Regions from separate parts of the Lysobacter auxotrophicus genome, predicted to be linked through region 3. Evidence: predicted binding sites of a transcription regulator. Region 3 holds the regulator's gene; each other region holds the start of a gene.

Region 1 (7,093 bases), 1.3 Mb from region 3:
ATCCGCGACCCAGTTATCGATTTCGCCGTGCTGGAATGGGCCGATCTTCTGCTTGATCAGGCGGCCGTCGGCGGAAATCAGCGCGGTATAGGGCAACACGCCCTTCGGATTGCCCAGCTGCACACCGGCGTCGCGCGGCCCGGCGTCGTCCAGCAGGATCGGGTAACGCACCGGAATGCGCTTGAGGAACGCCTCGACGGCGGCCGCGTCATCCAGCGCGATGCCGACCACTTGCGTGCCGTTCGCGCCCTGGGACGCGGCGAAGCGATCCAGCTCCGGCATCTCCTCGATGCACGGGCCGCACCAGCTGGCCCACAGGTTCACCAGCACCGGCCGGCCGGCGTAGGCGGACGGCAGTTCCACGAAGGCGCCGTCGAGCGCGGGCAGCCGGATCGTTGGGATCGCCTCGCCGCGCCGCGCGACGGGAAGGTCGGCCGGCGGCTTCGGCGCGCTGGCGTCCATCGCCGACTGCAGCGCGCGCTGGCCGACCTCGGTGCGCAGCAGTGGCCCGGGCCCGTTGACGAGGAGCCCGGCGGCCACGCCCAGCGCGCCGGCGATCGCCGCGACCAGCAGGATCTTCGCCGTCGAACCCATCAGCGGCCGGCCTGCGCCGGCTGCACGCGACCGGCACGTTCGACGAAGTTCTCCGCATCCTCGAACCCGAACAGCCGCAGTTCGCGGCGCTCGGCGCCGTCGCGGAACCACAGCGTCGCCGGCGGGCCGATGATGCCGAGCCGCTTCATCAGCGCCTGGTCGGTCTCGTCGTTCGCGGTGACGTCGGCCTTCAGCAGGACGAAGCCGTCCAGCGCCTTGTGCACGGCCGGTTCGGGGAAGGTGTACTTCTCCATTTCCTTGCAGGCCACGCACCAATCGGCATAGAAGTCGAGCATCAGCGGCTTGCCGGTGGCCTTCGCCGCGGCGATCTCGCGATCGAGGTCGTCGGTCGACTTGATCCTGCGGAACGGCAACTCGGCCTCGACGTGTGCGCCGCCGCCGACGAGGCCGGCGAGCGGCTTGAACGGATCGCGGCTGCCGGCCATCGCGCCGAGCAGCTGCGCCGCGCCGAACAGGCCGAGCACCAGCGCCGCCGTCCAGCCCATGATCCGCGCGCCGTCGTGGCGCGAGTTGCGCACGACCACCGCGGTCGTCGCGGCAGCGGCGATCAGCACCACGCCCCACAGCGCGAGCGTCACCGGCGCCGGCAGGATGCGCGAGAGCATCCACACGGCGAGGCCCAGGAATACGAAGCCGAACGCGCGCTGCACGGCGACCATCCACGGCCCGCTGGTCGGCAGGCCCTTGCCCGCGGCCACGCCGAACACCAGCAGCGGAACGCCCATGCCCATCGCGAGCAGGAACAGCGCCGCGCCACCGAACGTCGGATCCTGCGTCTGGCCGATGTAGAGCACGGCGGCGGCGAGCGGCGGCGCGACGCACGGGCCGACGATCAGCGCCGACAGCGCGCCCATCGCCGCGACGCCGGCCATCGAACCGCCACGTTGGCGATCGCTCAGCGCGCCCAGCTTCGAGCGCAGCGACGACGGCAGTTGCAGCTCGTACAGGCCGAAACTCGACAGCGACAGCACGACGAACAGCGCCGCGAACGCGACGATCACCCACGGCGTCTGGAAGGCCACCTGCAGGTTCGCGCCGACCAGCCCGGCCACCACGCCTGCGGCGGTGAACACGAGCGCGCTCGCCAGCACGTACACGAACGAGAGCGTGAGCGCGCGACGAACGCCGAGGTTCGGCCCCTGCCCGGCGATGAGGCCGGAGAGGATCGGAATCATCGGCAGCACGCACGGCGTGAACGACAGGCCGAGGCCCAGCGCGAAGAAGGTCAGCAGCGCGAACCAGCGGCCCTTGCCCGACAGCGCCGCGGCGAGTCGCGCGTCTTCTGCCTGCCCGGTGTCGGCGGCGCGAGACGTTGCGGCTTCGTTCCCCGCAGTCGTGGACGGCGCGGCTTCGGCAATCGCCGGCGTCTGCGCGGTCGTGGCGTTCTGCGGGGCGCTGGCGGCCGGTGCGGCAGGCGCGCTGTCCGGAACCGAGGCGGCGGGCGACGGCCCATTGCGGATCGCCTCGACCTTGCGCGCCGGCAGCGCGACGTCGACGACGCGCGTCATCGGCGGATAGCAGATGCCGTCGGTCTGGCAGCCCTGGAACGTCGCGGTCAGGTGCAGCGTCGCGGGATCGGCCACGCGCGCGCTGACCGGCACCGGGACGTCGATCTGGTCGAAGTACACGGTGACGTCGCCGAAGTGTTCGTCGCGATGCGCGACGCCGCGCGGCCAGCGCGGCGCGCCGAGCGCGAACCCGGCCTTCGTCGCGGCGGCATCGAGCTTCAGCGTGGTCTTGTCGCGATACAGGTAGTAGCCGCGCGCCGGGGTGAAGCGCAGCAACAGGGTGCTGCCGTCGCCGGCGATGGCCTCGAAGCCGAACGCCTGCTCCGGCGCAAGCGGCAATGCGTCGGTGCCGGCACCGGCCTTCTGGCCGAGCAACCCGCCGCCGAGTGGCGCGGTGTTACGCGGGCCGAAGTTCACGAGCGGCTTGGCGCCGTCGGGCGCGGCGGCGGGCAGCGCGACGGTCACACTGCGTGTCTGCGGCGGATAGCAGATGCCGGCGTCGGCGCAGCCCTGGTACTTGATCTTCAGCGTGACCTGACGCGCGTTGGCCTGTCCGGGCAGCACGGCCGTGAGCTGCTGCCGGTAGGTTTCGACCCGGCCGAAGAACTCGTCCTCGTGCGCGTCGCCCTTGGGCAGTTGCAACGGCTGCGCGGCGAAGCCCGCGTCGGCCTGCACGGCGATGCGGTGCTTGTAGAGGTAATAACCGTCCGCAATCCGCCAGCGGATCTCGATGCGGTCCGGCGAGGGCGCCTCGGCCCGCAGCGCAAAGGCGTCGTCGACCGGCAGCAGGTCGTCGGGATCGATCGCCGCGGTGGCGGGCATCGCGAACATCGCGAGCGCGAGCGGGAAGAGGAAGCCAAGCAGGCGCGCGGCGCGCGTTCGGATCATCGGTTCACTCATCGTCACGTGTCTGTTCGGCCACCCAGTCGAGGTAGGCGGCAAGGCCGCCGACGGCTTCGACCGCGAGCGCCTCGGGCAGTTCATACGGATGCAGCGTCGCCAGGCGCGCGACCAGCGCATCCTGGCGGTCGGCCGTGGTCTTGATCAGCAGCAGGATTTCCTCGCCGCGTTCGACCGCGCCCTGCCAGCGGTAGATCGAACGGATGCCCGGCAGCACGTTCACGCACGCGGCCAGTCGCTCGTCCACCAGCGCGGCGGCGAGGGCCTCGGCGGTCGGTGCGTCGGGACAGGTGCTGAGCACCAGCCGCACGCGCGGGTCGGTGGGCGTAGGCATGAGGGGCGCCAGTGTAGGGCCTGCCCGCAGGCGCTGCCCGTGCCGGAGCGGCCCGCAGCGTTCCGCCCACCGCGCGCCGGACGGGGCTTGCACAGTGCGCCCCCGGATGGCGTAGGCTGCCGGCGCCGGCGCGTCCCAGCCGGCCAGGAGGTTCGATGTCCCACCGCCCGCTGCCCGCGACGCTCGGCCTTGCGCTCATGCTCGCCAGCCCGTTCGCCATCGCCCAGTCCACCGATTCGCAGACCGGCGACGCCCACGGCATCCAGGTCCGCGCCGCCTGCGCGCAGGCCGTGCCGGCGCCCCGGCTGCTGCTCGACCTGAGCTGCGAATCGGCCATGGATTGCTGGAGCGATCCGGCGAGCCTGGACGTGCTCGACGTCGATACGGGCGAGCGCGTGGAGGCCTCCGGTCGCGACCTGGTCTACGTCGACGCGAATGGCGCTTTGCAGGCGGAGCCGCCGATGCAGGGCACCATCCGCGCCGTCTGGACCGCCGTGCTGGGCGCGCCCCTGGCGGCCAAGCGCCTGCAGCTGGTGCAGAACGACGAGACCGCGACGGCGGCGTTCGCCCCGGCCGCCGAGTGCGCGGCGGTTCCGGCCGCGGCGGTCAAGCGACTGGCCGGCGGCTGAGCCCTACGTCCGCGTCGCCTTCATGGCGGCGCGAGGCCGGCCGGTCCGCAATTCGGCCAGTTGCTCCACCACTTCGACCAGCGGCGCCTTCGAACGCGTCGGCGCCGCGCGGAACGCGACCAGCAGCCGAAGCTCGAGCGGGTCCTCCACCAGCACGGCCTCGGCGGCCGCGACCGAATCCAGCGCCGTGTCGGCGGCGAGCCCCATGCTCCCGCGCCCCGTCGCCAGCCACTCGAACTGGACGCCGGTGATCATCGCGATCTCGCGCAGGTGCGCCACGCTGGGGAACTTGCCGCGCGCGGCTTCCCAATGCCCGACGGCGCTGCGCTGGACGCCGACGGCCGCACCGAGGGCGGCCTGCGACAGGCCGGCGTGGCGACGGGCGAGGCGGATCCGCTGTTGGGGCGTCATGGCTACCAGAAGTCACAGGGTGAACGAGATACACCCCAAGCTGTGCGCTGCCGGTAGCAGGTGCGCCAACAGAAGCAAGCTCAGAGCCGTGATTCTGACAAACCCTCGGCCGGAGTGGATACCGCTGGTCAGCAGACTCGGCCGGGTTCCGACTGGCCCGATCGCGACGAACCGCACACCATTCGCGTGCGCCATGACAGGCGCAGGTTCGGAGCACGTGCGCAGGGATGGCGCCGCGCCAGGACGGCATCTTCGACACCAAAGAGCGCGTTCCACGGGACGCGCTCTTTCTTTTTGGGCTGCCGCATTGCCGCCCGCCGGCCCATCCCGCGTTGGACGAAGGCGCCGCGCGTGGACGCGCAGCCCTTGAAAGGTTCCGCCGCCGCCCCATCTGTGACGGATCCCGGTTCGCCGGGTCTTTGTTGCCCGCGATCTTGGCACTCGTCGCGGGTGACTGCTAAAATTCCTTCACTTTTCCCGCTGTATCAACCACTTACGACTCACAGAGGTTATCAGTCGCCATGAATATCAAGCCGCTCTACGACCGCGTGGTCATCAAGCGCATGGAAGAAGAAAAGATGTCCGCTGGCGGCATCGTGATCCCGGACTCCGCCACCGAGAAGCCGATCAAGGGCGAAGTCGTCGCCGTCGGCGAGGGCAAGGCGTTCGACAACGGCAACGTGCGCGCGCCGAAGGTGAAGGTCGGCGACAAGGTGCTGTTCGGCAAGTACAGCGGCACCGAAGTGAAGCTCGACGGCACCGAATACCTGGTGGTGAAGGAAGACGACATCTTCGCCGTCCTCGGCTGAAAGCCGTGATTCGTGATTCGGGATGGGTGATTCGAAAGAGCGCCACGCGCTGACGAATCCCTGCCGCATCACGAAGCCCACGGTTGTCGCTCTCACGAATCACAAATCACGAATCACGAATCCCGGAGTTAAGAACAATGGCAGCCAAGGAAATCCGTTTCGGTGAGGACGCGCGCGTCAAGATGGTGCGCGGCGTCAACATCCTCGCCAATGCCGTCAAGGCAACGCTCGGTCCGAAGGGCCGCAACGTCGTGCTCGAGAAGAGCTTCGGCGCCCCGACCATCACCAAGGACGGCGTGTCCGTCGCCAAGGAAATCGAGCTTGCCGACAAGTTCGAGAACATGGGCGCGCAGATGGTGAAGGAAGTCGCTTCCAAGACCTCCGACAACGCCGGTGACGGCACCACCACCGCGACCGTCCTGGCGCAGGCGCTGATCCGCGAAGGCATGAAGGCCGTCGCCGCCGGCATGAACCCGATGGACCTCAAGCGCGGCATCGACAAGGCCGTGACCGAGGCCGTTGGCGAGTTGAAGAAGATCAGCAAGCCGTCGTCGACCTCGAAGGAAATCGCCCAGGTCGGCGCGATCTCGGCCAACAGCGACACCAACATCGGCGACCTCATCGCGCAGGCGATGGACAAGGTCGGCAAGGAAGGCGTGATCACCGTCGAAGACGGTTCGGGCCTGGAGAACGAACTCGACGTCGTCGAGGGCATGCAGTTCGACCGCGGCTACCTGTCGCCGTACTTCATCAACAACCAGCAGTCGATGCAGGCCGAACTGGACGATCCGTTCATCCTGCTGCACGACAAGAAGATCTCCAACGTGCGTGACCTGCTGCCGGTGCTGGAAGGCGTCGCCAAGGCCGGCAAGCCGCTGCTGATCATCGCCGAGGAAGTCGAAGGCGAGGCGCTGGCCACGCTGGTGGTCAACACCATCCGCGGCATCGTGAAGGTCTGCGCCGTGAAGGCCCCGGGCTTCGGCGACCGTCGCAAGGCGATGCTGGAAGACATGGCCATCCTGACCGGCGGCACCGTGATCTCCGAAGAGGTCGGCCTGCAGCTGGACAAGGCGACCATCAAGGACCTCGGCCGCGCGAAGAAGGTGCAGGTCTCCAAGGAGAACACCACCATCATCGACGGCGCGGGCGAAGGCTCGGGCATCGAAGGCCGCATCAAGCAGATCAAGGCGCAGATCGAGGAAACCTCCTCCGACTACGACCGCGAGAAGCTGCAGGAGCGCGTGGCCAAGCTGGCCGGCGGCGTGGCGGTGATCAAGGTCGGTGCCTCGACCGAGATCGAGATGAAGGAAAAGAAGGCGCGCGTTGAAGACGCGCTGCACGCCACCCGCGCTGCCGTGGAAGAAGGCATCGTCCCGGGCGGCGGCGTCGCCCTGCTGCGTGCGAAGGCGGCGATTGCCGGCCTGAAGGGCGCCAACGAAGACCAGAACCACGGCATCCAGATCGCCCTGCGCGCGATGGAAGCGCCGCTGCGCGAGATCGTGACCAACGCCGGCGAAGAGCCGTCGGTCATCCTCAACAAGGTCATCGAAGGCAAGGGCGCGTTCGGCTACAACGCCGCCAACGGCGAGTACGTCGACATGCTCGAAGCCGGCATCCTGGATCCGACCAAGGTCACCCGCACCGCGCTGCAGAACGCGGCGTCGATCGCCGGTCTGATGATCACGACCGAAGCGATGGTCGCCGAGCTGCCGAAGAAGGACGAGCCGGCGATGCCGGGCGGCGGCGGCATGGGCGGCATGGGCGGCATGGACTTCTAAGTCCCGCTTCCTTACGTCACTGGCAGTACGAAGAACCCCGCAGCGATGCGGGGTTCTTTTTTGCGCGCTCGCCGCCATCACCGCCGCGTCCGCGTGACCGGGAAGCGGC
Region 2 (7,093 bases), 2.0 Mb from region 3:
TGATCAAGATCGCCTCCACGTGGGAAGGCATCCGCGCCGCCGAGCAGCTGGAGCGCGAAGGCATCCAGTGCAACCTCACGCTGCTGTTCTCCTTCGCCCAGGCCGTGGCCTGCGCCGAGGCGGGCGTGTTCCTGATTTCGCCGTTCGTGGGCCGCATCCTCGACTGGCACCTGGCCAACGGCGCCGAAAAGCCCGCCACGCCGCAGGACGATCCGGGCGTGCAGTCGGTCACGCGCATCTGGCATCACTACAAGCGCCACGGCTTCAACACCGTTGTAATGGGCGCGAGCTTCCGCAACACCGGGCAGGTGCTGGCGCTGGCCGGTTGCGATCGCCTGACGATCTCGCCGGACCTGCTGCACGCGCTGGCCGAAGGCACCGGCGACGTGCCGCGTGCGCTGGTCGATGGCGGCGATCGCGCCCCGGCGCCGGCCCGCCTTTCGGAGGCCGGCTTCCGCTGGGAGCACAACGAAGACGCGATGGCGACCGACAAGCTCGCCGACGGCATCCGCAAGTTCGCCGCCGACCAGCGCAAGCTCGAGGCGATGCTGGCGGAGCGGTTGGGGTAAGACTTCAATCGCATGTGTCGATGACGAAGCCCGGCTCACGCCGGGCTTTGTTTTTGTAGCCCGGGTAAGGCCGAAGGCCGCACCCGGGGTAGACGCCGCGCCAATGCGTCCCCGGGTGAGCTCCGCTTACCCGGGCTACAAGAGCGGCGTCAACGCGGCCTCGAGTTCGTTCGGGCAAACTATGCGCATGGATGCCACCGCCCCGATGACACCCACCCAGCGCCTGCGCAGCATCTTCAGCGGTTCGGTCGGCAACCTCGTCGAGTGGTATGACTGGTACGCCTACTCCGCCTTCGCGATCTATTTCGCGCCGCATTTCTTCCCCAAGGGCGACACCACCGCGCAGCTGCTCGATACCGCAGCGGTGTTCGCGGTGGGCTTCCTCATGCGCCCGGTCGGCGGCTGGCTGATGGGCCTGTATGCCGACCGGCACGGACGCAAGGCCGCGTTGATGCTGTCGGTCCTGCTGATGTGCGCCGGATCGCTGCTGATCGCGGTCGCGCCGGGCTTCGAAAGCATCGGCGTCGCGGCGCCCGCGCTGCTGGTCTTCGCGCGCCTGCTCCAGGGCCTGAGCGTGGGCGGCGAATACGGCACCTCGGCGACGTACCTGAGCGAGATGGCGCAGTCGAAGCATCGCGGCTTCTGGTCGAGTTTCCAGTACGTGACGCTGGTGATGGGCCAGTTGCTCGCGCTCGCACTGCTCGTGCTCCTGCAGCGCGCGCTGCTCACCGAGGAACAGCTGCACGCATGGGGCTGGCGCATTCCGTTCGTGGTTGGTGCGCTGTGCGCGGTGACCGCGCTGTGGTTGCGTCGCGGCATGCAGGAAACCGAATCCTTCGCCGTTGCGCGCACGCGCGATAACAAGCAGCGCGGCAGCCTGCGCGTGCTGATGCAGCACCCGCGCGAAGTGCTCACGGTGATCGGCCTGACCATGGGCGGCACGCTGTCGTTCTACACGTTCACCACGTACCCGCAGAAATTCCTGGTGAACACCGGCGGCTTCAGCAAGGCGGACGCCACGCTGATCTCCGCCGCGTCGCTGTTCGTGTTCATGCTGCTGCAGCCGCTGGTGGGCGCGCTGTCCGACCGCACGGGACGCCGCCCGATCCTCATCGCCTTCGGCGTGCTCGGCACGCTGTTCACCTACACCATCCTCAGCGGCATCGCCGCCTCGCGCACCGTGACGGACGCGTTCGTCTGGGTGATGTCGGGCCTGCTGATCGTCAGCGGCTACACGTCGATCAACGCGGTGGTGAAGGCCGAGCTGTTCCCGGCGCACATCCGCGCGCTCGGCGTGGGCCTGCCGTACGCGCTGACGGTGTCGGTGTTCGGTGGCACCGCGGAGTACATCGCGCTGTGGTTCAAGCAGATCGGTCACGAGTCGTGGTTCTACGTGTACGTGACCGCGTGCGTGGCGGTGTCGCTGTGCGTGTACGCGTTGATGCGCGACACGAAGGCGCATTCGCGCATCGACCGCGACCTCGACATTCCGAACACGGGAGAACATGCATGACGGCGTCCGATCCACGTCCGCACGTGATCATCGTCGGCGGCGGCTTCGGCGGGTTGTGGGCGACGCGCGCGCTCGCCGGCAGCGATGTGCGCATCACGCTGATCGACCGCCGCAACCACCACCTGTTCCAGCCGCTGCTGTACCAAGTCGCCACGGCGGGCCTGTCCTCGCCCGACATCGCCGCGCCGCTGCGCCACATCCTGCGCAACCAGCGCAACGTCGAGGTGCGGTTGGGCGAAGTGATCGGCCTGGATACGCAGGCGCGCACGGTGTCGCTCGCCGAGGGCGCCGCGCTGTCGTACGACTTCCTGCTGCTCGCCAGCGGCGCAACGCACGCGTACTTCGGACACGACGAATGGAGCGCCGACGCGCCCGGCCTGAAGACGCTGGACGATGCGCTGGCGATCCGTCGTCGCCTGCTGCTGGCGTTCGAACGCGCGGAGGCCTGCGACGATCCCGCCGAACGCGACGCGTGGCTGAACTTCGCCGTCGTCGGCGGCGGTCCGACCGGCGTCGAACTCGCCGGCACGCTGGCGGAAATCGCACGCCACACGCTCACGCGCGAGTTCCGCAACATCGACCCCTCGCACGCACGCGTGCGGCTGATCGAAGGCGGCCCGCGCGTGCTCGCATCGTTTCCCGAATCGCTGTCGGAGAAAGCCCGCAAGCAGCTGCACAAGCTCGGCGTCGAAGTCGTGACCGGCACGCCCGTCAGCGCGATCGACACGACCGGCTACACGCTCGGCGACACCTTCGTGCCGTCACGCACCGTGTTGTGGGCGGCGGGCGTCGCGGCGTCGCCGCTGGGCGCGCTGCTCGACGTGCCGCGCGACCGCGCCGGTCGCGTGCCGGTGGAAGCCGACCTCAGCGTCCCCGGGCATCCGGAGATTTTCGTCGCAGGCGACCTGGCCAGCGTGCAGCAGGACGGCAAACCCGTGCCCGGCGTCGCGCCGGCCGCGAAACAGATGGGCGCGCACGTGGCCGACGCGATCAAGGCGCGGCTTGCGGGCCGGCCGACGCCGGCGTTCCATTACCGCGACTTCGGCAACCTCGCGACGATCGGCCGCATGGCCGCGGTCGTCGACCTGCACGGTTTCAGGATCTCCGGCCTGCTCGCGTGGTGGTTCTGGCTCGCGGCGCACGTGTTCTTCCTGATCGGTTTCCGCAACCGGCTCATCGTGCTGCTCAACTGGGCGTGGTCGTACTGGAGTTACCAGCGCCACGCGCGGATCATCCTGGGACGCGATGCGCCGCCGCCCGCCGTCACGCGCGAGTGACGCGACACGCGTAGCAGCCGTATCGCGCGAAGTGCACGTGCAGCGTGTCGACGTCGGCCCGCGCGAAGAAGCGCTCGACCAGTGCGCTCAGCTCCGTCCCGTCGACGACATCGGCGATGCGCATCATCCCGTCGCCGTAGGCGCGGACCGACAGCAGCCGCCGTCGCAGCTGCTCGGGTACTTCGTCGACCGCGGGCATCGCCTCGGACGCGTTTTCCCGCACGAAGATGGCGCCCGAAGCGCGATAGGGCGTCGGCACCGGATGGTGTTCGAACGGCAGCAGGAGCAGGCGTTCGCCGGGCCCGGCGTCGCGCAGGCTGACGCGGCACGGGAACGAACCCGGCTCATCGGCGACGACGCGGCGGATGTCGCGCGCGGCGAGTTCGCCATCGGACAGCGTGAACAGCGGCTGGAACTGCGCGGAAGGCAGCGCGTGGATGCGAAACATGGCATGGCTCCTGGTCGATGACGCCATGTTCCGCGTGCGATGCACGCATCGCTATCCGATCCTTGCGACGAGCGCAGCGGACACGCAAAACAAAACGGCCCGGTTTCCCGGGCCGTTTCGATGCATCGTGGTGCGCGGCTTACGCGGCGAACAGCGCGCGCATCTTCTTCAGCGCGTTGGCCTCGATCTGGCGGATGCGCTCGGCGCTGACGCCGTATTCGTCGGCCAGTTCCTGCAGCGTGATCTTGCTTTCCGAGTCCAGCCAACGACGCTTGACGATGTCACGCGAACGCTGGTCCAGGCCCGACAGGCCTTCGCGCAGCAGGGCGAGGTGGTTGTCTTCCTCGTCCTCGCGCTCGTACGTCTGCGACGGGTCTTCGGCGTCGGTGCGCAGGTAGGCGACCGGCGACGGCGGCGCGTTGTCGTCGTCATCGTCCGGCGCGTCGAAGCCGATGTCGCGACCGGACAGGCGCGATTCCATCTCGAGCACTTCGCGCTCGGACACGTTGAGGTCCTGGGCGACTGCGCGGACTTCCTCGGCGTTCATCCAGCCCAGGCGGGTCTTGGACTTGCGCAGGTTGAAGAACAGCTTGCGCTGCGCCTTGGTCGTGGCGACCTTCACGATGCGCCAGTTCTTCAGGATGAACTCGTGCATCTCGGCACGGATCCAGTGCACCGCGAAGGACACCAGGCGCACGCCCTGGTCGGGGTCGAAGCGCTTGACTGCCTTCATCAGGCCAATGTTGCCTTCCTGGATGAGGTCGCCCAGCTGCAGGCCGTAGCCGTTGTAGCCGCGCGCGACGTGCACCACGAAGCGCAGGTGCGAATGCACCAGCTCGCGTGCGGCGTCGAGATCCTCGCCTTCGCGGAAGCGACGCGCCAGCGCCTGCTCGTCTTCGGCCGTGAGCACCGGGATGCGATGCACGGCGTTGACGTAGGCGTCCAGCGAACCGAGCGCGCTCGGCACCGGGAGGTTGTTGGAAACCAGCGGGAGGGACAAGGTGTTCTGGGTCATGGGGGCATCTTAGCAGTCGATATGGCGCTCTGCTAAAGGTCGAAAGGGCCTCAGTGTTTCATGGGTGGGACAAACACCGGGCGGGCTCGACCGTGGGTAGGGCGGCGCGCGGGGTTTGCAAATCAATCACTTGGAGCGTGAGCGGAGTGTCGGCACGGGATGACCGTGGCGCTCCAGCGCACCCGTTCATAGACCTTGCCCGGCCCCAGAAGTTCATTGGGCCGAAACCGTTTTCCGCAAGACGGATGAGCCCGCCAAGTCGGGGTTCAGGCCCCCAGGCCTTCCTGCCCCGGCAACGACCAGTCGATCGGCGTCTTGCCGTGGCGGACGAGGTACTCGTTGGCGGCCGAGAAATGCCCCGACCCGATGAAGCCCCGGTAGGCGGAGAGGGGCGAAGGATGCGGCGCCTTCAGCACCTTGTGGCGGCGCGGATCGATGACCTTGCCCTTGGCCTGCGCGTAGCTGCCCCAGAGCATGAAGACCAGGCCGTCGCGCTCGCGGTTGAGCACGTCGACGACGTGGTCGGTGAAGCCTTCCCACCCCTTGCCCTGATGCGCGCCGGCGCGGCCTTCTTCCACCGTGAGCACGGCATTGAGCATCAGCACGCCCTGGCGGGCCCACGGCAGCAGGCAGCCATGATCGGGCCGGGCCACGCCGAGATCGCGCTGGATCTCCTTGAAGATGTTGTCCAGCGACGGCGGCACCGGCACGCCCGGCTGCACCGAGAAGCACAGCCCATGCGCCTGTCCGACGCCGTGGTACGGGTCCTGGCCGAGGATGACGACCTTGACCTCGTCGAACGGCGTCGCGTCGAACGCGGCGAAGATGTTCGGCCCGGGCGGGAAGATCCGGGCGCCGGCCGCCTTGCGGTCGCGAAGGAAGGCCGAGAGCGCCTGCATGTCGGGACGCTGCAGGTAATCGCCGACTTTCGCCTTCCACGACGGGTCCAGCCGGATGCGGTCGTGGTCCGCCGCCTCGTTCATGCGTCCAGCGTCGTGGGTTCCGGCAGCCGCGCCAGGCGCAGCTGGAACAGGGTCTTGGTCACCAGCAGGCGCTCTTCGATCGGCTTGAGCACCAGGTCGTTCGCACCGGCACGGATGAGCGCGCTCTGGTTGTCGGCATTGCCGTCGCCGGTCATCACCAGCACCGGCAGGCGACGCTTGCCGTAGCCGAAATCCTCGCGCAGGCGGGCGAGCAGGTCGTTGCCGCTCAGCGCGCCCTTCAGGTACACGTCGGTCAGCACGCAGTCGCAGCCGACATCGTCCTGTCCGCGGTGCGTTTCCAGGTATTCCAAAGCCTCTTCCACGCCGACGAAGTGCAGCACGGTGAGGCCATGGCGTTCGAGCATGCGCTTGGTCGCCAGCGCGACGACCTTGCTGTCCTCGACGTAGAGCACGCGCGCGCCGGGGATCGGCTGCGGTTGCACGTAGCCGCGGATGAACGCGGCCAGCGCGGTGTGGCCGAGCGCCTTGTCGAAGTAGTCGGTGACGTCTTCGGTGAAGCGGCGCGATTCCAGGTGCGATTGCGCATCGCCGGAGACGACGATGATCGGCACGTACGCCTGCCCCGCCGATTCGCGCACGACGCGCGCCAGCGCGATGCCGTCGCCGTCGGGCAGCACGAGCGAGGTCGTGACCAGGTCGACCGCACCGCCTTCGAGCGCGGCGCGGGCCTCGGCGATGCCGGCGCACGGTACGACGACGGCGTCGCTCAGCTCGCGCGTGAGCACGTCGCCGATGAGCTTGCGGACCAGCTTGGAGCCGTCGACCACCATGATGCGCGGCGCGGCGTTGGCGAGATGGCGAAGATCCTGGCTCATGTCGTCGGTCGCGTCTGGCGCAGGTAGTGGCCGGTGACCAGACCGGCGCCGATCCAGCCGAGCAGGCCGGAGCCGATCACGATGGCGATGGCATCGCGAAGGTCGAAGCCGTGCAGCGCGAACTGGCTTCCGTAGCTTTGTGCGAGCGCCGCGAGCGGCTCGCGCAATGCATGGTCGGCGGCAGTGAGCAACGCCAGTGCGAGCAGGCCGGCGACCAGCCCGTAGCTCAGGCCCAGGTACAGGAACGGCCGGCGGATGAAGCCGTCGGTGGCGCCGAGCTGCTGCAGCACGGCGATTTCATCGCGGCGCGACTGGATGTCCAGTCGCACCGTATTGCCGACAACCAGCAGCGCGCCGACGCCGAGCAGCGCGGCGAGCACCCACGCCAGGCGCACGCCGAAGCGCAGCCACTGGTCCAGGCGCTGGCGCCACGCGGCGTCGTGCTGGACGAC
Region 3 (7,093 bases):
GCGGGCTTTTCGTTTTTCGACCGTCACCCCGCGAAGGCGGGGACCCCACTGTCAGGTATCGCACGCTTTCAGGATGGGTGATGGCGCGCAAAGGCGGCTTCCCGCCTTCGCGGGGATGACGGTCGCAAAACGCGGCAGGTCCGAAATCGCCTAGACCACGTCCGCCAGCAATCGCTTCGCCGCAGCCCGTGCCTCGCGCGTGAGTTCGACGCCGCCCAGCATGCGCGCGAGTTCCTCCTCGCGCTCCTTCGCCTTGAGCAGTTGCACCGCGCTCTGCGTGACGCCTTCGCTCTTGGCCTTGCTCACGCGGTAATGCGCATGCCCCTGCGCCGCGACCTGCGGCAGGTGGGTCACGCACAGCACCTGGCGGCTTGCGCCCAGGGCGCGCAGCTTCTGGCCGACGATCTCCGCCACGGCGCCGCCGATGCCGGTGTCGACCTCGTCGAAGACCATCGTCGCGACGGCATCCAGTCCCAGCGCCGCGACCTCGATCGCCAGCGAAATACGCGACAGTTCGCCGCCCGACGCCACCTTGCGCAGCGGGCGCGCCGGCTGGCCGGGGTTGGCGGCGACCATGAATTCCACACGCTCGGCGCCCTGCGGATCGGGGCGATCGGCGTCCAGCGGTTCCAGTTCGACGTCGAAACGGCCGCCGCCCATGCCCAGTTCGCCGATCAGCGCGCTGGTGCTCGACGACAGGTGCGCGGCGGCCTCGCGACGACGGGCGCTCAACACCTGCGCGACGTCGCGCCACGCGGTGCGTGCCGCTTCGATCTCGCCATCCAGCTTCGCCAGGCGCACGCCGGCGCCGCGAAGGACGTCGAGTTCGGCGGCGATCGAATCGCGGTGCGCAGCGAGCTGTTCGGGCGTGACGCGATGCTTGCGCGCGAGTTCGTGCAGCCGACCGAGGCGATGTTCGAGCGTGTCGAACGCGGACGGGTCCAGGTCGAGGTCGCTGCGCACGCGATCGAGCAGCGCCAGCGCCTCATCGATCTGGATGGTCGCCGCGTCGAGCATGCCGTCGACTTCCGACAACCGCGGCTCGTGTTCGGCGACGCGCGCCAGGTCCGATCGCACGTGCTGCAGGGTGCGCGAAAGCGACGGGCCGTCCTCGCCGCCGAGCTGCGCGAAGGCGCCATCGCATGCGGCGATCAGCCCGGCGGCGTGCGCGTGACGGCGGTGGTCCGATTGCAGTCGCGCGATGGCCTCGGGCGCCAGTTCCTCGCGATCGAGTTCGGCGTGCTGGTGCTCCAGCCAGTCGATGCGATCGGACACGTCGCCCTGCGCGAGCAGCGTTTCGCGCTCGGCGAGCAGCGCGCTCCAGCGAGCGGCGGCGGCTTCGACCGCGCGGCGTTCGGCGTCGGTGCGGCCGAACGCGTCCAGCAACGCAAGCTGGCTGGGACGGGAGAGCAACGCCTGGTGTTCGTGCTGGCCGTGGATCTCCACCAGCAGCGCGGCCAGTTCACCGAGCTGGCCCAGCGTGACCGGACGCCCGTTGACCCATGCGCGCGAGCCTCCATCGGCACGGATCACGCGGCGGATCTGGCAGGCGTCGTCCTCGTCCAGCTCGTGCTCGCGCAGCCAGCCCGCGGCGGCAGGCACGTCGTCGAGCGCGAATTCGGCGACCAGTTCGGCGCGATCGGCGCCGTGGCGCACCACGCCGCTGTCGGCGCGCAGGCCGGAAATCAGCCCGAGGGCATCGACCAGCAGCGACTTGCCCGCGCCGGTTTCGCCGGAGATGACGGTCAGGCCGGGGCCGAAGGCCAGTTCGGCTTCGGTGACGACGGCGAATTGCTTGAGGGACAGGTGGACGAGCATCGGAGCGCGATTGTGCCCTGTGTGGGTTGCGGCTTGATAGCGGTGGGCCGTCGCAGCGTTCGAGATTCGGGATCCGGATTCGCAAATCCGGGCGAACGGCTACGCCGGCCGGGTGAATTCCCGATGGCCGATTCCGGGTATCCCGACTTGCGCCCCGTACCAAGCCGTCATATATCGCCGGGATGAGCCGCAAACCCGCCGATCCCAGCCTCGACCCGCGCGCGCGCCAGTTGCTGCGCACCCTGATCGGCCGCTACATCCGCAGCGGCGAGCCGGTCGGGTCGCAGACGCTGGCGCGCCACGCGGGGCTGGACGTGAGTCCGGCGACGATCCGCAACATCCTGGCCGATCTGGAGGACGCGGGCCTGCTGAGCGCGCCGCATGCGTCCGCCGGGCGCGTGCCGACGCCGCAGGGCTACCGGCTGTTCGTCGATTCGCTGCTGCAGGTGCGCCCATTGCCGGAGACCGACGTCGCCCGGTTGCGGGGCGAGCTTCCCGCCGGTTCGGGTACGCAGGCGCTGCTGGGCAGCGCGTCCGAACTGTTGTCGGCGATGACCCACTTCGTCGGCGTGGTCAGCGTGCCGCGCCGCGAGCAGTTCGCGTTCCGGCGCATCGACTTCGTTCCGCTGGACGGCTCGCGCGTGCTGGCGATCCTGGTGTTCGCCGACAACGAGGTGCAGAACCGCATCGTCCTCACGCGGCGGCCGTTCGATGCGGGCGAGCTGGAGCGCGTGGCGAACTACCTCAACGCGCACTTCGCCGGGCGCACCGTGGCCGATATCCGGGCCACGCTGCTGCGCGAGCTGCGCAGCGCGCAGGACGAGATGCAGCTGCTGCTCGCCCAGTCCGTCGAACTGGCCGAGCAGGCGCTCGCGCCCGGCGGCGACGACATGGTGCTGGCCGGCCAGACCCGCCTGATGGGCGTGCAGGAACTGGCGGACCTGGATCGCCTGCGCGAACTGTTCGAAGCCTTCTCGCGCAAGCGGGAGATCCTCCAGCTGCTCGAACGCACGGTACAGGCGCCGGGCGTGCGCATCTTCATCGGCGAGGAAACCGGCCTGGCGCCGCTGGAAGGCATGTCGCTGGTAACCGCGCCCTACGTGGCGGCGGGCACCGTGCTGGGCGTGCTGGGCGTCATCGGGCCCACGCGCATGGCCTACGACCGGGTGATCCCCGTCGTGCAGGCGGCCGCCGATGCGCTGGGCGCGGCGCTGAATCCGGACACCTGATCCGCAGCCCGGATCGGGACCGCCGGCCTCGCTGGCCGGCATCGGCCGCCGCGCTCGTGTTGAACCTTGCTGCCTTGAATACGGGAAGGGCGGGCCCCATTGCAGCCCTGACGCGCCCCGGGCGCGGCTGCAAGACATTGAATTCCAGCATGTTTGAGCGCCCCTGGCGCAGGGATGGAGCACCGCATGACCGCTAGTACGCCTTCCGGCGAACCCAACCAGACCCCCGAATCGACCCCCAACACCGAGGCCGTCGACGCCGGCGCGACGCTCGCCGCACAGATCGAGGCCCTCCAGGCCGAGCTGACCCAGCTTCGCGAGGACACGCTGCGCGAGCGTGCCGAACTGGAGAACCAGCGCAAGCGCATGGCGCGCGAGGTCGACATGGCCCGCAAGTTCGCCAACGAGCGCCTGCTGGCCGAGCTGCTGCCGGTCATCGACAGCCTCGAAGCCGGCCTGGCCGTGCAGGGCGACACCGCGGCCCATCTGCGCGAAGGCATGGAGCTCACGCTGCGCCAGTTGCTGAAGGTCGCGTCCGACAACGGCCTGGTGATGGTCGATCCGGTCGGCCAGCCGTTCGATCCGGAACGCCACCAGGCCATGAGCATGGTCGATGCCGCCGGCCATGCGCCGGGCGACGTGGTCCAGGTCTACCAGAAGGGCTGGGTGCTGAACGAACGCCTCCTGCGCCCGGCGCTGGTGGTCGTGGCCAAGCACGACTGACGCCTTGAAGCGGGGCCGCGAGCCCCCCAGATAACGCACATCGGCGGATCGCTCCGCCATACACCTTCAAGCAGGCGGCCCGCGCCGCCGCACAGTCAAAGATCGAGAGAGGGAGCTACACCATGGGCAAGATCATCGGTATCGACCTGGGCACCACGAATTCGTGCGTGGCCATCATGGAAGGCGGCAAGGCCCGCGTCATCGAAAACTCGGAAGGCGATCGCACCACGCCGTCCATCGTCGCCTTCACCAAGGACGGCGAAGTCCTCGTCGGCGCCAGCGCCAAGCGCCAGGCCGTGACCAATCCGAAGAACACCTTCTTCGCCGTCAAGCGCCTCATCGGCCGCAAGTTCACCGACGCCGAAGTGCAGAAGGACATCGGCCTGGTGCCGTACAAGATCACCCAGCACGAGAACGGCGACGCCTGGGTCGAGACGTCCGACGGCAAGAAGATGGCGCCGCAGCAGATCTCGGCCGAAGTGCTGGCCAAGATGAAGAAGACCGCCGAAGCCTACCTGGGCGAGACCGTCACCGAAGCGGTGATCACGGTGCCGGCGTACTTCAACGACAGCCAGCGCCAGGCGACCAAGGACGCGGGCAAGATCGCGGGCCTGGACGTCAAGCGCATCATCAACGAGCCGACCGCGGCCGCGCTGGCCTACGGCATGGACAAGAAGGGCGGCGACCGCAAGGTCGCGGTCTATGACCTGGGTGGCGGCACGTTCGACGTGTCGATCATCGAGATCGCATCGGTCGACGGCGAAATGCAGGTGGAAGTGCTGTCGACCAACGGCGACACGTTCCTGGGCGGCGAGGACTTCGACAAGCGCGTCATCGACTATCTGGTCGAAGAGTTCCAGAAGGACCAGGGCATCGATCTGCGCAAGGATCCGCTGGCCCTGCAGCGCCTGAAGGACGCCGCCGAACGCGCGAAGATCGAACTGTCCAGCGCGCAGCAGACCGAAGTGAACCTGCCGTACGTGACGGCCGACGCGTCGGGCCCGAAGCACCTGAACATCAAGCTGACCCGCGCCAAGCTCGAGGCGCTGGTGGACGACCTGGTGAAGCGCACGATCGAACCGTGCCGCATCGCGCTGAACGACGCCGGCCTGCGCGCCAGCGAGATCAGCGAGGTGATCCTGGTCGGCGGCCAGACCCGCATGCCGAAGGTGCAGTCGGCGGTGGCCGAGTTCTTCGGCAAGGAACCGCGCAAGGACGTCAACCCGGACGAAGCCGTGGCGCTGGGCGCCGCGATCCAGGGCGGCGTGCTGGCCGGCGACGTCAAGGACGTGCTGCTGCTCGACGTCACCCCGCTGTCGCTGGGCATCGAAACCCTGGGCGGCGTGTTCACCAAGATCATCGAGAAGAACACCACCATCCCCACCAAGGCCTCGCAGGTGTTCTCCACCGCCGAGGACAACCAGTCGGCCGTGACCGTGCACGTGCTGCAGGGTGAGCGCGAACAGGCCCGCTACAACAAGTCGCTGGCCCGCTTCGATCTGACCGGCATCGAGCCGGCGCCGCGCGGCATGCCGCAGGTGGAGGTGTCCTTCGACATCGACGCGAACGGCATCCTGCACGTGTCGGCCAAGGACAAGAAGACCAACAAGGAACAGAAGGTCGAGATCAAGGCCGGTTCGGGCCTGTCGGAAGAAGAGATCGCCAAGATGGTCTCCGACGCCGAAGCCCACCGCGAGGAAGACCAGAAGTTCCATGAGCTGGTGCAGGCCCGCAACCACGCCGACGCGCTGATCCACACCGCGCGCAGCGCGATCAAGGACAACGGCGACAAGGTGGCCGGCGACGTCATCGGTCGTACGGAAGGCGCGATCGCCGAACTCGAAACCGCCATGCGCGGCGACGACAAGGCTCAGATCGAAGCCAAGTCCAAGGCGCTGGAAGAAGCCGCTCAGTCGCTGTTCGCGGCTGCTTCGGCCGCCGGCCAGCCGGGTGGCCCGGAGGCCGGTGCCGGCCCGTCGGGTGGCGCCAAGTCCGACGACGTGGTCGACGCCGAGTTCACCGAAGTCAAGGACGACAAGAAGTAAGACGGGAATAGGGAACCGGGAATTGGGAATCGTGAGGCCTCGACGCTTTCACTCTCCCAATTCCCGTTCTTGTGTCCGTAGGTTGCAACGCCATCGTTTCGAACGATTCTCCATTCCCAATTCCCGATCTCCGGCTCCATGAGCAAACGCGACTACTACGAAGTGCTGGGCGTGGCCCGCGACGCCAGCGACGAAGACCTCAAGAAGGCCTATCGCCGTTGTGCGATGAAGTTCCATCCGGACCGCAACCCCGGCGATGCCGCGGCGGAAGCCTCGTTCAAGGAGTGCAAGGAAGCCTACGAAGTCCTGTCCGACGGCAACCGCCGTCGTGCCTACGACCAGCATGGCCATGCCGCGTTCGAGCACGGCATGGGCGGCGGTGGCGGACCGGGCTACGCCGACATGGGCGACATCTTCGGCGACATCTTCGGCAACATCTTCGGCGGCGGTGCGCAACGCGGTCCGCGTCGCGGCGCCGACATCGGTTACGTGATGGAGCTGTCGCTCGAGGAAGCCGTCTTCGGCACCGAGAAGACCATCGAGATCCCGACGCTGGACGAATGCGAGACCTGCGACGGCTCGGGGTCGGCCGACGGCAAGACCGAAACCTGCGCGACCTGCCATGGCCGCGGCCAGGTGCGTTTCCAGCGCGGCATCTTCTCGATGCAGCAGGCGTGCCCGCACTGCGCCGGTCGCGGCAAGACGATTCCCAACCCCTGTGCCGACTGCAACGGACAAGGTCGCGTCGAGCGCACCAAGACGCTGCAGGTCAAGATTCCGGCCGGCGTCGACAACGGCGACCGCATCCGTCTGGCAGGCGAGGGTGAGGCCGGCCCGGCCGGTTCGCCGCCAGGCGACCTGTACGTGGACGTGCGCGTGCGCGAGCACGAGATCTTCCAGCGCGACGGCGACGACCTGCATTGCGAAGTGCCGGTCCGCATCGGGCAGGCCGCCCTCGGCGACACGATCCGCGTGCCGACGCTGGAAGGCGAGGTCGAGCTGCGCATTCCGGCCGAGACGCAGACCGGCAAGCTGTTCCGCCTGCGCGACCGCGGCGTGAAGTCCGTGCGCAGCCGCAAGCCGGGCGATCTGTACTGCCGCGCCGTGGTGGAAACGCCGGTCAACCTGACGGCCGAGCAGCGCGAGCTGCTCGAGAAGTTCGAAGCGACCTTCGCAGGCGACGGCGCGCGGCGGCACTCGCCCCGCGCGTCGACGTTCATCGACGGCGTGAAGGGATTCTGGGACCGGATGACGTCCTGACGCCGCCGCCATCGTCCA

The links. Region 3 encodes HrcA, which represses chaperone genes, less so after heat shock. Its sites were predicted from a motif close to TTNGCACTCNNNNNNNNNGAGTGCNAA; they were not measured.
Region 1: a site for HrcA is predicted at 4,832-4,858, ahead of groES (co-chaperone GroES). Genes of this name have one in related genera too.
Region 2: a site for HrcA is predicted at 4,832-4,858, ahead of rpoH (RNA polymerase sigma factor RpoH). Genes of this name have one in related genera too.

What each region holds. Positions count from the first base shown of each region.
Region 1 covers NZ_AP027041.1:3,631,550-3,638,642, reverse strand. Annotated here, with positions in the region: gene LA521A_RS16475 (TlpA family protein disulfide reductase) at 1-594, opposite strand, end outside; gene LA521A_RS16470 (protein-disulfide reductase DsbD) at 594-3,011, opposite strand; gene cutA (divalent-cation tolerance protein CutA) at 3,016-3,357, opposite strand; gene LA521A_RS16460 (hypothetical protein) at 3,513-3,986, shown strand; gene LA521A_RS16455 (helix-turn-helix transcriptional regulator) at 3,990-4,397, opposite strand; gene groES (co-chaperone GroES) at 4,919-5,206, shown strand; gene groL (chaperonin GroEL) at 5,344-6,984, shown strand.
Region 2 covers NZ_AP027041.1:354,896-361,988, reverse strand. Annotated here, with positions in the region: gene tal (transaldolase) at 1-569, shown strand, start outside; gene LA521A_RS01565 (MFS transporter) at 757-2,082, shown strand; gene LA521A_RS01560 (NAD(P)/FAD-dependent oxidoreductase) at 2,079-3,359, shown strand; gene LA521A_RS01555 (DUF1203 domain-containing protein) at 3,346-3,807, opposite strand; gene rpoH (RNA polymerase sigma factor RpoH) at 3,947-4,822, opposite strand; gene ung (uracil-DNA glycosylase) at 5,089-5,805, opposite strand; gene LA521A_RS01540 (response regulator) at 5,802-6,641, opposite strand; gene ftsX (permease-like cell division protein FtsX) at 6,638-7,093, opposite strand, start outside.
Region 3 covers NZ_AP027041.1:2,342,163-2,349,255, reverse strand. Annotated here, with positions in the region: gene recN (DNA repair protein RecN) at 151-1,818, opposite strand; gene hrcA (heat-inducible transcriptional repressor HrcA) at 2,001-3,047, shown strand; gene grpE (nucleotide exchange factor GrpE) at 3,234-3,770, shown strand; gene dnaK (molecular chaperone DnaK) at 3,893-5,815, shown strand; gene dnaJ (molecular chaperone DnaJ) at 5,954-7,075, shown strand.